DNA from 4 places in the Pseudoalteromonas sp. S2721 genome. Region 2 is predicted to be linked to each of the others. Evidence: predicted binding sites of a transcription regulator. Region 2 holds the regulator's gene; each other region holds the start of a gene.
The links. The regulator LexA, encoded in region 2, represses DNA repair genes until DNA is damaged. The targets are predictions, from matches to a motif close to TACTGTATNNNNATACAGTA.

Region 1 (3,251 bases), on a different contig from region 2:
TATTTGATATTCCGCCGCTACGTGTACTTCGCCGTAATTTAGGCGACCGTTTATTAGTAAGTAAAGTGCACCTTACTATGTCGGCGCTTACTGTGTTTTTACTGATGTGGTTATTTAGTAACAACATCAAAATTAGTGCAATTTTGTTCCTTTCGACGGCATTTTTAATTGCGGTGTTATTTGCTTTATCGAAGGTTATTTTTGGTGGGGGCCGCAAACTTGGCTTGAGTCCAGGCAACAGTTGGTCATTGGCGATTGCGTCAATTCAAAAGCGTGCCAATGTGAATGCTGTGCAATTAATTAGCTTTGCTTTGGCTATCAAGTTATTACTGTTTTTAATTGTACTTAAGAACGACATGATTTCGGACTGGCAGTCTCAGCTTCCTGAAAATGCACCTAATTCATTTTTAGTGAACATTACTGAGCAAGAGTTAGAGCCTATTACTAGCTTCTTAGCGCAAAACGATATGCCAACGTCTGATTTCTATCCGGTTGTGCGTGGCCGTGTAAACGCAGTTAATGGCGAGTTGGTTGCCCGCGAAGTATCGCAAGAAGACAACGAAAAGAAAGATGAAGAAGCCCGCTCTGGTATTGGCCGTGAGTTAAACCTAACTTGGCGTAAAGACTTGCCTAATCAAAACGAGCTTATCGACGGTGCATGGTTTAGTGAAGACTCAGTAGCCGAGGCATCGGTTGAAGAGTCGACGCTTGAACGCCTTGATGTAAAAATTGGCGATACGCTTACCTTCTTAATTGGTGCACAATCATTCGATGCAAAAATTACCAGTGTGCGCAAGGTTAATTGGACAACGCTTAAACCAAACTTCTTTATTATTTTAAGCCCTGATGTGCTAGCGAGCTTTCCTGCTACTTATATTTCATCAGTGAATGTAAAAGCAGAGAAAAAACGAGAGTTTAATGAGCTAATGCGTCAATACCCCACGGTTAACGTGATAGATGTTGAAAGCTTCATTAAACAAATTCGCTCAACCATAGAGCAAGTATCGTTAGCGATTGGCTTTGTACTAGCGATTGTGGTTGCCTGTGGCGCTTTAGTACTTATTTCACAAGTGCAAGCAAGTTTGGGTGAGCGAATGCAAGAGATTGTTATTTTGCGAACTTTAGGTGCTAAAGGGCGCTTAATTAAAAATGCCACCTTATATGAGTTTTTACTATTAGGTGTTACTGCAGGTTTAGTGGCTGCCATTGTCAGTGACATCGCTCTGTTAATAGTGCAAAAACAAATGTTCGATTTAGCAGGTAAGTTCCACCCTCATATTTGGGTTATTGGCCCAGCAGTCGGGGGCTTATTTGTGGCATGTTTAGGTTATTTGATGATAGCCCGCACAATGCGAAAAAATACCCAAGGCTTATTACGCTCGCTCGCGTAAATGGCTTAATTAAGGTTGACTATAAAATGCTCGCAATTGCGGGCATTTTTTATGAATTGCAATTGGTTACTGGTAATTTATACAGTGCTCTGGCATTATTAACCGCAGATAATAATGATAATAGACGAGTCAGTTAGTTGGCGATTATTTTAGGGATTGATCCTGGTTCACGATTAACAGGGTACGGCGTGATTGCTCACCAAGGTGCTAAGTTCACTTATTTAGGCAGTGGCTGCATTAAATTGGCCGATCACGATTTTCCGATACGCTTAAAAATGATTTACCAAGGGATCAGTCAATTGGTAGAGCAATTCTCCCCAGACAGTTTTGCTATCGAAAAAGTGTTTATGGCGCATAACCCTGACTCGGCACTTAAACTAGGCCAAGCACGTGGCGCTGCTATCGTTGGTGCTTCAATGGCAGAGCTGCCAGTTTATGAATATTCAGCTAGGCAAATTAAGCAGGCCGTTGTAGGCAATGGCGGAGCCGATAAGTCTCAAGTACAGCATATGGTTAAAAACATTTTAAAGCTGCCAGGTACCCCTCAAGCCGATGCCGCAGATGCTTTAGCAATTGCTATTTGTCATGCACACTCAGAACAAAATTTAATAAAACTTGCGGGCAGTGCGAGCAAAACCGTAAGAGGACGATTAAGGAAGTAATATGATTGGTCGATTAAATGGCTTACTTGTTGAAAAGCAGCCACCAGAAATTCTTATCGAAGTAAGTGGTGTAGGCTACGAAGTACAAATGCCGATGACTTGCTTTTATGATTTACCGGCAGTGGGTGAGCAAGCGATTATTTATACCCATTTTGTGGTACGTGAAGATGCCCAGCTATTATTTGGCTTTAACAACAAAACCGAACGCGCTTTATTTAGAGAGCTTTTAAAAGCCAATGGTGTAGGGCCAAAGCTTGGTCTAGCTATTTTATCGGGTATGTCGGCGCAGCAATTTGTAAGTTGTGTTAATAATGAAGATGCGACCACACTGGTTAAACTACCGGGCGTTGGTAAAAAAACGGCTGAGCGTTTAGTGCTCGAAATGAAAGACCGGCTTAAAAATTGGGGTAATGACTTATTTACACCATTTAGCGATAATGCCGTCATTGAGCCATCAAGTGATGATACCCTAGTGGCAAATAATGCTGCTGATGATGCTGTATCAGCACTTGTGGCATTAGGCTATAAGCTACCGCAAGCACAAAAAGCGGTTAAAACAGTGAACAAACCAGATATGACGACTGAGGTTCTAATTAAAGAAGCTCTAAAATCAATGTTGTGAGTAAACCATGATTGAAGCAGATCGCTTAATAGATGCGAGTGAACAAAGTAACGAAGACAGTGTTGATCGTGCCATACGACCAAAACTGTTAACCGATTACACAGGCCAGCCGCATGTTAAGCAGCAAATGGAAATTTTTATTGAGGCTGCTCGCCATCGTGGCGAAGCACTGGATCACTTATTAATATTTGGTCCACCGGGTCTTGGTAAAACCACACTTGCAAACATTGTTGCCAACGAGCTTAACGTTAATATTAAAACAACGTCGGGGCCAGTGCTTGAAAAAGCAGGGGATTTAGCCGCACTTTTAACGAACCTTGAAGAAGGTGACGTACTGTTTATTGACGAAATTCACCGTTTGAGCCCGCAAGTCGAAGAGATTTTGTATCCAGCAATGGAAGATTATCAGCTGGATATCATGATAGGTGAAGGCCCTGCAGCACGTTCAATAAAGCTTGATTTACCGCCATTTACTTTAATTGGCGCAACAACGCGTGCAGGCTCACTTACCTCACCACTTAGAGACCGTTTTGGTATCGTACAGCGATTAGAGTTTTATTCAGTTGAAGACCTCTC
Region 2 (3,251 bases):
CATGCCCAGTTGCTTGCTCGTTAATAACGTTACTCATTAGTTCGCCTCCGCTGCTGCATCAATCGCGGCTTGAATTTGACTCGGTTGGATAACATCGCCGGTGTCATTACCCCACGCATTTCGCTTATAAGTAATAACCGCAGCAAGTTGTTTGATTGAAAGCTGTTTATCAAACGCTTGCATTGCTGTGCCAGGCTTACCGTGTAACACAATATCTATATGATCTTTTACATCACCTAATACAATCGGGCTGCCTTTAAGTGCTGGAAATACGCCAGGTAGGCCCATACCGGTAGGTTGGTGGCATGCAGCACAACTAGCCATGTAGACTTGCTCACCCAAGGTCATAAGCTCTTCTTTCGGTAATGTTTGATCAAGCAAAGCAGCATCCGCTGCGGCCGCATTGGCTTTTTCTTGCTTAGCATCTGCAAGCCAATTAGCAAACTCATCTTCAGGTAAAGCTTTCACCACTACAGGCATAAAGCCATGATCTTTACCGCATAACTCAGCACATTGGCCACGGTACACGCCTGGCTCGTTAATACGTGTCCACGCTTCATTGATAAACCCAGGATTTGCATCCTTTTTAACCGCAAAATCAGGCACCCACCATGAATGAATTACATCGTCTGAAGTCATTAAAAAGCGAACTTTTTTATTGATAGGAAGTACTAGCGGTTTATCTACTTCAAGCAAATAATGTTCAGTTTTCTCTGCTTGGTTGTCTATTTGATCTTTAGGAGTAGATAGAATCGAGTAATAGGCAATGTCTTCACCCATGTACTCATAATGCCACTTCCACTGTGAGCCCGTCACTTTAATGGTGATATCGGCTTTAGAGGCATCTTCCATGGCAATTAAGGTTTTTGTGGCAGGCACAGCCATGGCGATTAAGATGACAAATGGAATGGCAGTCCAAAGTATTTCAACTTTTGTACTTTCATGAAATTGGGCAGGCTTGGCCCCTTTGGATTTACGGTGGTGTATTAAAGCCCAAAACATCACCGCAAATACGATGATGCCGATTACACAGCAGATAATAAATATCGTCATGTGTAACTCATAAACATTATTACTTATATCGGTCACCCCTTTACGCATATTGTATTGGCTGTTCGCCAATGCAAGTTCAGGAAGTGCAACCAATATAAGCCACAAGGCGTAACGCAGTTTACCCATGTGACGGCTCCTTTAGATGCTATTGCAAGACGCAAAGCGAAAAGGCGATACAGCAAGGTGCCCATTCGTTTTTCTTATTGTTCAGAGCGACTACGTATCATTTTGACCCACTTATGATACCGACCCCCTGTCTAACACCTCGCACATTTTTGTGTCTTTTTATTAATTAGGTGTTAATACAGTGTATTAACCAATTAGTTAAAAAATGACCAATAAGCAAGTTTTAATGATAATAAATGTTTATTTTGGTGCAGAAATAACAACTATAATCAGCGCGTTATTTAATGTTTAGGAGTAAAAACGAAATATAAAAAGAGAGGAAAACTGCGCCATATAAGGCTTTAAATGAAGAGTAAGGATTCACAAATCCTAATTAAGTAGTAAAATTTCAGCGGCGCACCAAATTGAGTCAATTTGGTGCACCAAATTGGGAACAGTTACATCCAATCAGCGTTACGAATAACCCCAACAGCTAACCCTTCGATGTTGAACGACTCGTGCTCAAGATCAACCTCAATAGGCGAAAACTCTTCGTTCTCAGCGTGTAAAAGTACTTTGCGACCCGCTTTTTCTAGACGCTTAACTGTTACATCTTCATCGACTCGAGCTACAACTACTTGCCCATTTTCAGCAACTTGTGTTCTGTGTACTGCAAGCAAATCGCCATCCATAATACCAATGTCTTTCATACTCATGCCATTTACACGCAGTAAGAAATCGGCAGCAGGTTTAAATAATGAAGGATCAACTTGGCAGTGACTTTCAACATGTTCTTGCGCCAAAATAGGTTCACCGGCTGCAACACGGCCAATTAAAGGTAAGCCTAATTGCTCTGGCTCATCTTCTTCAATTAACTGAATACCGCGACTCGCCCCAGGCTTCATTTTGATCATGCCTTTTTTAGCCAGTGCTTTTAGGTGTTCTTCAGCAGCGTTGGCACTTTTAAAACCTAATGTTTGAGCTATTTCAGCACGCGTAGGTGGCATGCCTGTATCTTTAATAAAGACTTTAATTAGTTCTAAAATTTGCGATTGGCGTTTAGTTAATGGGCGCATACAACTGGTTTTCCATACAGTACATTTAACTGTGAGTATATACAGTTATTTGAAAATCGCAAATTTAAATTAACCCCACCATATTGCTACAAAACTAACATTGAACCACACCGAAAGATGCCATAAGGTATTAGCTTTAATTAGCAGGCTAAGGAAACACAATGAGTATTTGGCACCACCCAATCACGTTAGAGCTTTGCAAAGAGCTAGAACAAGGGATCACCGGTCAAGGCACTTTAATGAAAACTATGGGCATTGAGGTGACTGAAATTGGTGATGATTATTTAATGGCAACTATGCCTGCTATTCCTGAGCATCATAACCCTATGGGTATGGTTCATGGCGGAGCAAACGTTGTATTAGCAGAGACAGTGGCAAGCTATGCAGCCAATTTCGTGGTTGATTTCAATAAGTTCTATGCTGTTGGCCAAGAAATTAATGCCAACCACATGAAAGCGTCACGCAAAGGAACGTTAACAGCAACAGCAAGACCGCTGCATTTAGGTAAGCGAACATCTGTTTGGGATATTAAAATTACCAATGCCGCAGGAGAGCTTTGCTGCGTATCAAGAATGACCGCAGCTGTTGTAGAGCGATAAATTCTGGCTATTTTTCGACAGGATAAATAGTAATTTCAATCCCTGCACCAATTGCTGAGATACGTAACAAGGTGTCGGCATGCAGGGGTTGGTTAAAGCATTTAGGCGAATTACCTGATTCAAAGCCTATATCAAATGTACGCTTTGAGCACGATAACCACTGTTTTAATGCATTGCGCGAGCATGACTCAATAAGCTCGCAAAGCTGGTTAATGGCTTTATCTGGAGAGCTGATATCTGCGGTTGCTTCAATACGTGCTAGTTGGCGGTATTCATCTTGGTCATAATGTAAAACCATGGCGTTTTTCTTCAAATCAGCAACAAGCGCACTAATATCGTGCTTTGATTCAAGCTCCAGATCTACATTTAAAAATTGAATTTCCGACATACTCTCGTTTTTACCCTCTATTGATATCGA
Region 3 (3,251 bases), on a different contig from region 2:
TAACTTCCCAAGTTTTATGCCTTTGCATGAATGGATCCCTAGCTTCTTTGCTGCCACTGGTGATTGTGGCAATATCGATTGGCAGTTTGCTTCAATGAGCATGCCGGCATGGATGGAAGTGATTTTTGCAGCATTTTCAGTGGTATTTGTGGCTGTTTTAGTTAGCCGATTAGTGAGCAAAAAGTCGCTATAATGATTTATTTTTTTACTAGCCAAATCCCTACTTTAAAAAACTTTAAAGTAAGGCAACGCCAGCAGATTATTGCTCTTGCTTTAGCTCATTTAAGCCCGAGCAAAAAGATCATTTTATCGGTATGTAAGCTTGCCTTTTTAGCGCCATTATTTTTAGGTTTAGCTTACTTTGAAGGGTGGATGCTTATTCCTTGGTTGTTGTTAGCAGGTTTAAGTTACCCTCTTATCACAACACCTATCGAAAACATGTTCGCGTTAGCGCATTTAGACAAGGCTATCAATGAATTTAAACAGGGCGAATAACGCCCTGTATAGGTGATAACCTGCTATTTATAGTGTAATTTTCCCCTCAAGTTTAGCGAATAGCTTATCACCAATTCCTTTTACTTCTTTTAATTGTTCTAGCGACTTAAACGAGCCTTGCTTGGTGCGATGCTCGACAATCGCTTTCGCTTTTGATTCACCAATACCCGGTAATTGAGTTAGCTGCTCAATGCTGGCTTTATTAATACTCAGCTTTTGCATTTTAACTTGTGTTGCTTTGGTTGGTGTTTCGGCTGATACCTGTGTAGCAGGTAGTAATGCAAGAGTAGCGGCAAGTAAAATACTTGATAGTAATTTCATAATTTCCTCCATGACGCCCTTGTTTGGACTGATAGTTAGCGATTACCCAACACTCACTCCATCGCTTGTGTTTAACTTTGGGTAACATTTTAAATAAAGCTAATACACAAAGTATTGTCAAATTTACTAAATAAAAATTTTCTCAAGTTACTTGCAAAGTAAGGCTCGAAGCATTACTGTATATAAAAACAGTAATCTTAGCAGCGATTTTACGCTGCAATGCCAGGCTTAAATGCAGGAGAAATCATGGCTGTTGTTGTTAAATATGTTGTAGAAAGAAACGGAGTCGAGCGCATGACGTTTACTACTAAGAAAGAAGCTGATGCGTATGACAAAATGCTCGACATTGCTGAGTCATTAGAACTTATGCTTGAAAAAGTTGATGTACCATTAAGCGAGCAACAAATTGAGTCACTGGCGCTTGAAATGGCAAAAGAAAAAGACCAATTTATGGCGGTACTTAAAGGTGCAAAAGACGCTCCAGCTAAACCTAAAAAAGCAAAGTCAGACGATAACGTTGCTGATATAAAAGAAAAAGCGGCAAGCTAAACGCAAATTTAGATCATAAAAAAAGGGCAACATCCGTTGCCCTTTTTTGTGTTTAATTAAAAACTACAGTGACGATTCAACATCATCAAATAAGTCTGTAATTTCTTTTTTCGGCTCAGCCGTCATAAGGCTAACAACAACAATGGCTATTGTTGATAAAATAAAGCCAGGGACAATCTCATAAATGATTGCACTTAATGCTTGGCCATCAATAGTAATTGGCGCGTATATCCAAAACAGCACTGTTGCTGCACCAACAACCATGCCACTAATAGCCCCTTGTAAGTTCATGCGTTTCCAGTAAAGGCTCAGTAACACCAGTGGACCAAATGCTGCACCGAAACCAGCCCATGCATTACTTACTAAGTCTAAAATAGAGCTATTACGGTCATAAGCTAGGTAAATAGCAAATAAGGCAACTAAGATAACACTAATACGACCAACTAAAACCAGTTCTTTTTGAGATGCACTACGGTTTAAGTAAATTTTGTAGAAATCTTCAGTTAGAGAGCTTGAACACACTAATAACTGTGATGAGATAGTACTCATAATCGCCGCTAAAATAGCTGCCAATAAGAAGCCGGCAATTAAAGGATGGAAGATAAGCTCAGACAACACTAAGAAAATAGTTTCTTTATCATCAATAGGCATTTGGTTTTCAAGCATATAAGCAGCACCAAATAGACCAGTTAGCACAGCACCAATTGCTGATAGCGTCATCCACGACATACCCACACGACGCATGGTTGGCATATCTTTCACTGAACGTACAGACATAAAACGCACAATAATATGTGGCTGACCAAAATAACCAAGGCCCCATGCCATTGCTGAAATAATCGCTATAGTCGAACCACCTGCAAACCAATCCATCATATTAAGTGCATGAATTTCTGATTCTTTTGGTGAGCTTAATAATAAGTCATAGCGTGCATTGGCAAGTGTATCCATAACTGGCTGATCAAGCATGGTAAACGTCGCAATTGGCACAGCCAGCAGCGAGATAAACATGATACAACCTTGCACAAAGTCAGTCAGGCTCACGGCTAAGAAGCCACCAAACAAGGTATATAACACGACGACACCTGTTGTGATGTATAGACCCATTTCGTAGCTCATATTAAATGAGTTTTCGAACAACTTACCACCTGCAACAACACCTGATGAGGTATATAAAGTAAAGAAAACAATGATTACAATCGCAGAGATAACACGCAGAATATTCTTATTATCATCAAAGCGGTTTGCGAAGTAATCAGGAATGGTGATTGAGTCATTCGCCTTTTCTGTGTAAACACGCAAGCGAGGCGCGACTAAGAAGTAGTTAGCCCAAGCACCGAGTACTAGACCAATGGCAATCCAAACCTTACTTAAACCAAACAAGTACATTGCACCTGGTAGGCCCATTAGCAGCCAACCACTCATGTCAGATGCGCCAGCTGAAAGCGCAGCAACACTTGGTGATAAATTACGACCACCTAGCATATAGCCTGATACATCGTCGGTAGATTGCTTATAAGCATATAGCCCAATCCCCAACATGACGATGAAGTACAATGCTAACGAAATTATCATTCCTGTTTCCAAATTAGCCTCCAAAAGTTGTTTAATGTTGGCTTTTAATCCGAATAATGACTCGCAAGTTATTTAATTTAAAGACATTATTGGGGTAAAAACCTATATCATCCACGACTATATCATGCTTACCCCCCTTAACTCCAATCAAGCAGATAAATGACAAAGCTCAATTTTTCAACTTTTATCTAACATTTTTCTTATATTTAATCGCAAGTTATAGAATTTATCTGCAAATTATCCTAGTCTTTAATTCTTAATAAAATAATAACTTTTCCTCGCAAATGAACATTTAGCTAATGCTATTTCAG
Region 4 (3,251 bases), on a different contig from region 2:
AGTAGCACCGAAAGCGTGCAACAAAGCCAAACTGTTAAACAGTATGATGCTGAAACCTTTTTTGATACAACCTCAATTATGGGCAGCAGCTTTTCACCAAAAGGCGACAAAATACTCGTTAGCAGTGACGAAAGCGGCATTTATAGCCTTTATGAAGTAGATATAAAAACCGCCAAAAAAACCCGCTTAACAGACTTTGAAGACAGTACGTATGCTGTGGCTTATTTCCCTAAAGATGAGCGCGTACTATTTACTAAAGACTCTGGCGGTAACGAGCGTTATCACATCTATGTTCGCGAAACAGACGGCACAGTTAAAGATCTTACGCCAGGTGAAGAAACCAGAGCAGGATTTGCAGGTTTCACAGAAGACAGTAAACACTTTTTTATAACCAGCAATCAGCGTGATGCTAAGTTTATGGACCTATATCGTGTTGATGCTAATAGCTATGAAGTAACGCCTGTTTACCAAAATACCATGGGGCTAGATGTCGGTGCGATCAGCCCTGACGGTCGATTTATTGCTTTATCGAAAAACAATTCGAACAAAGACAGCGATGTATTTATTCTCGATACGCGTAAAAAAACACTGAAACCAGAGCTCATTACCCGTCATGACGACGACGCTAAGTATGGTCCAGAAACCTTCTCAAGAGACAGTAAATCATTATATTACTCAACCGACGCCAAAGGTGAGTTTGCAGAAGTGTGGCGCTATGACTTAACGACCGGCGAGCACAGCCCTGCCCTCAAAGATGAGTGGGATGTGAGTTTTATCTACTTCTCTAAATCTGGCCGTTATCAAGTAAGCGGTGTTAATGCTGACGCAAGCACTAAAGTGTCGATAATTGATACCACCACAGGTAAAGGTATTGCCATGCCATCGCTGCCAGCTGGTAATTTACGTGGTGTGAACTTTTCAGCTGATGAAAAGACCATGGCGTTTTATTTAAATTCAGATACCTCACCAAGTAACCTATTTGTGTGGCAACTCGGTGAATCAAAAGCTAAACAATTAACCAACACATTAAGTGATGCAATTAATCAAAATGACTTGGTTGAAAGCACAATTGTGCGCTTTAAAAGCTTTGATGGTTTAGAGATCCCCGGGGTTTTATATAAGCCTAAGCAAGCTAATAGCAACAACAAAGTACCAGCTTTAGTTTGGGTGCACGGCGGTCCTGGCGGCCAAAGTCGTACAGGATATAGTGCAATGCAGCAGCATCTAGTCAATCATGGTTATGCCATTTTTGCAGTTAATAACCGTGGCAGCTCAGGCTATGGTAAAACCTTCTTCCATTTAGATGATAAAAAACACGGCACTGACGATTTACAAGATATTGTTTACGGTAAAAAACACCTGCAAAGCCTAGATTGGGTTGATGCTGATAAAATTGGCATTATGGGGGGCAGCTATGGTGGCTTTATGACCGCCGCCGCACTTGCCTTTGAACCTGAAGAGTTCAAAGTAGGCATTAATATATTTGGTGTAACAAACTGGGTTAGAACCTTGAACTCGATTCCACCATGGTGGGAAAGCTTTAAAAAGGCACTGTATGATGAAATGGGCGACCCCGCGACAGACGGTGAACGTCACCGTGCCATTTCGCCACTATTTCATGCTAAAAACATCACCAAGCCATTAATGGTGATCCAAGGTGCTAACGACCCACGCGTTTTACAAGTTGAAAGCGATGAACTTGTTGCCGCTGTAAAGGCAAATGGTGTGCCTGTCGAATATGTATTATTTGATGATGAAGGCCATGGTTTTACTAAAAAAGAAAACCGCATAAAAGCCTCAAATGCATACCTTGAGTTTTTAAATACCTACTTAGATAAATAGCAAAATTGCAAAGCTAAAGAGCCGGTATTATGCCGGCTTTTTTATGCAAAACACCTGTATAGAATCAAAATTTAGCAGTTTATACAGTACTGTATAAAACACTGTATATATTTAATGGTAAATTTTTCATCTTTTTCCACCTTCAAACCAAAACAATAAACCATTGTTTAATAACAATTAAATTGTTTTTATTAAAATAAAACTGAATCATTGGTTAAAAAATAGCAAAAAAGTACTTGCGCAAAAATACTGTATAAACTACTGTATACACATACTGTATAAACAACCAGTGAGTGAAAGTTATGTTACAGCCAATTACCTTAAGAACAGTTAAAAGCTATCAACAAGATAACGACAAAGCGTCTGTTAATTTAATTCAAATTGAAGACGAAATTTCAGCAACCTTTGAGCTATTAAAAGTATTGCATCATTACAATAGCCAAAATGCATGGACACTGCTAATTGCTCCTGATCATGTTCCTAGTAAAGCATTATTAGATTCGTGTTCGATTGATACCAGCAAACTTCTTGTGATCAGACAAAAACATTTAGTTAATCTTGAGTACGTTCTTAGTTCAGCATTACATAACGGTAATTTTGCTGCTGTGATCACATGGACAGATATTGTAAACAATCATCAACTTGATTCGATGAACTTAAACCTTGAGCAGGCATCTGCTAAATTTTATTGTTTTACAAAAAGCGCTCAATTAAACAATTTAGTACCGCAGCCACAATAGGCTTGTTAAAATAACAATTTATAGTTTTAGGTAAGTTGTTATGACATCACTCACACACTCCCTTTGTCCTTGTGGCAGCGAATCGACTTACGAGCTTTGCTGCCAGCCTTTTCATACAGGTGCAAGCCAAGCTGATACGCCAGAGCAACTTATGCGTTCTCGTTTTAGTGCTTACGCACTAAAAGATGCAAAATATGTATTTAGTACCTATGCACAAAGCCAGCAAGCCGCTAACCCTGTTCGCGAAATTAAAGATTTTGCTAATAGCTGCCGTTTTACCAAGCTAAGTGTTTTAGATACTGAACATAACGATCAAGAAGGTTTTGTCGAATTTAAAGCTAATTACTTTTATCAAAACTTGTATTGTGAGTTACACGAGAAGTCGCGTTTTATTAAAGAAGATGGCCTATGGCGTTACCTAGACGGTGATATAACGCCAGTTGCAGATATTAAAATAGGCCGTAACGACGAGTGCCCTTGTGGGAGCGGCAAAAAATATAAAAAGTGTCACGCTCTTTAGTTACCATTAACCTGGTAAATCCAGTCTAAGGCTTGGGTAATCGTTGTTGGGAATGCGGTTGCATGGCGTGCCTGAGGAATAACAAATAAATTTGTTGTAACCAGCGCGCCGCTTTGTTTATTAATTTTAGCTGCTAATTGCCTTGCGCC

Region 1: ruvC (crossover junction endodeoxyribonuclease RuvC) is a predicted target of LexA. The motif match lies at 1,459-1,478, and genes of this name have one in related genera.
Region 3: CWC02_RS12730 (YebG family protein) is a predicted target of LexA. The motif match lies at 991-1,010, and genes of this name have one in related genera.
Region 4: CWC02_RS16130 (SulA-like leucine-rich domain-containing protein) is a predicted target of LexA. The motif match lies at 2,102-2,121, and genes of this name have one in related genera.

Annotation. Positions count from the first base shown of each region.
Region 1 covers NZ_PNCZ01000001.1:591-3,841, reverse strand. Annotated here, with positions in the region: gene CWC02_RS00020 (ABC transporter permease) at 1-1,391, shown strand, start outside; gene ruvC (crossover junction endodeoxyribonuclease RuvC) at 1,529-2,053, shown strand; gene ruvA (Holliday junction branch migration protein RuvA) at 2,055-2,675, shown strand; gene ruvB (Holliday junction branch migration DNA helicase RuvB) at 2,683-3,251, shown strand, end outside.
Region 2 covers NZ_PNCZ01000028.1:85,028-88,278, forward strand. Annotated here, with positions in the region: gene ctaD (cytochrome c oxidase subunit I) at 1-37, opposite strand, end outside; gene coxB (cytochrome c oxidase subunit II) at 37-1,179, opposite strand; gene lexA (transcriptional repressor LexA) at 1,617-2,234, opposite strand; gene CWC02_RS11960 (PaaI family thioesterase) at 2,396-2,833, shown strand; gene CWC02_RS11965 (hypothetical protein) at 2,841-3,221, opposite strand.
Region 3 covers NZ_PNCZ01000030.1:30,894-34,144, forward strand. Annotated here, with positions in the region: gene dsbB (disulfide bond formation protein DsbB) at 1-193, shown strand, start outside; gene CWC02_RS12720 (DUF6170 family protein) at 193-495, shown strand; gene CWC02_RS12725 (ComEA family DNA-binding protein) at 523-816, opposite strand; gene CWC02_RS12730 (YebG family protein) at 1,063-1,365, shown strand; gene putP (sodium/proline symporter PutP) at 1,429-2,940, opposite strand.
Region 4 covers NZ_PNCZ01000042.1:51,540-54,790, forward strand. Annotated here, with positions in the region: gene CWC02_RS16125 (S9 family peptidase) at 1-1,842, shown strand, start outside; gene CWC02_RS16130 (SulA-like leucine-rich domain-containing protein) at 2,145-2,582, shown strand; gene CWC02_RS16135 (YchJ family protein) at 2,623-3,102, shown strand; gene CWC02_RS16140 (alpha/beta hydrolase) at 3,099-3,251, opposite strand, start outside.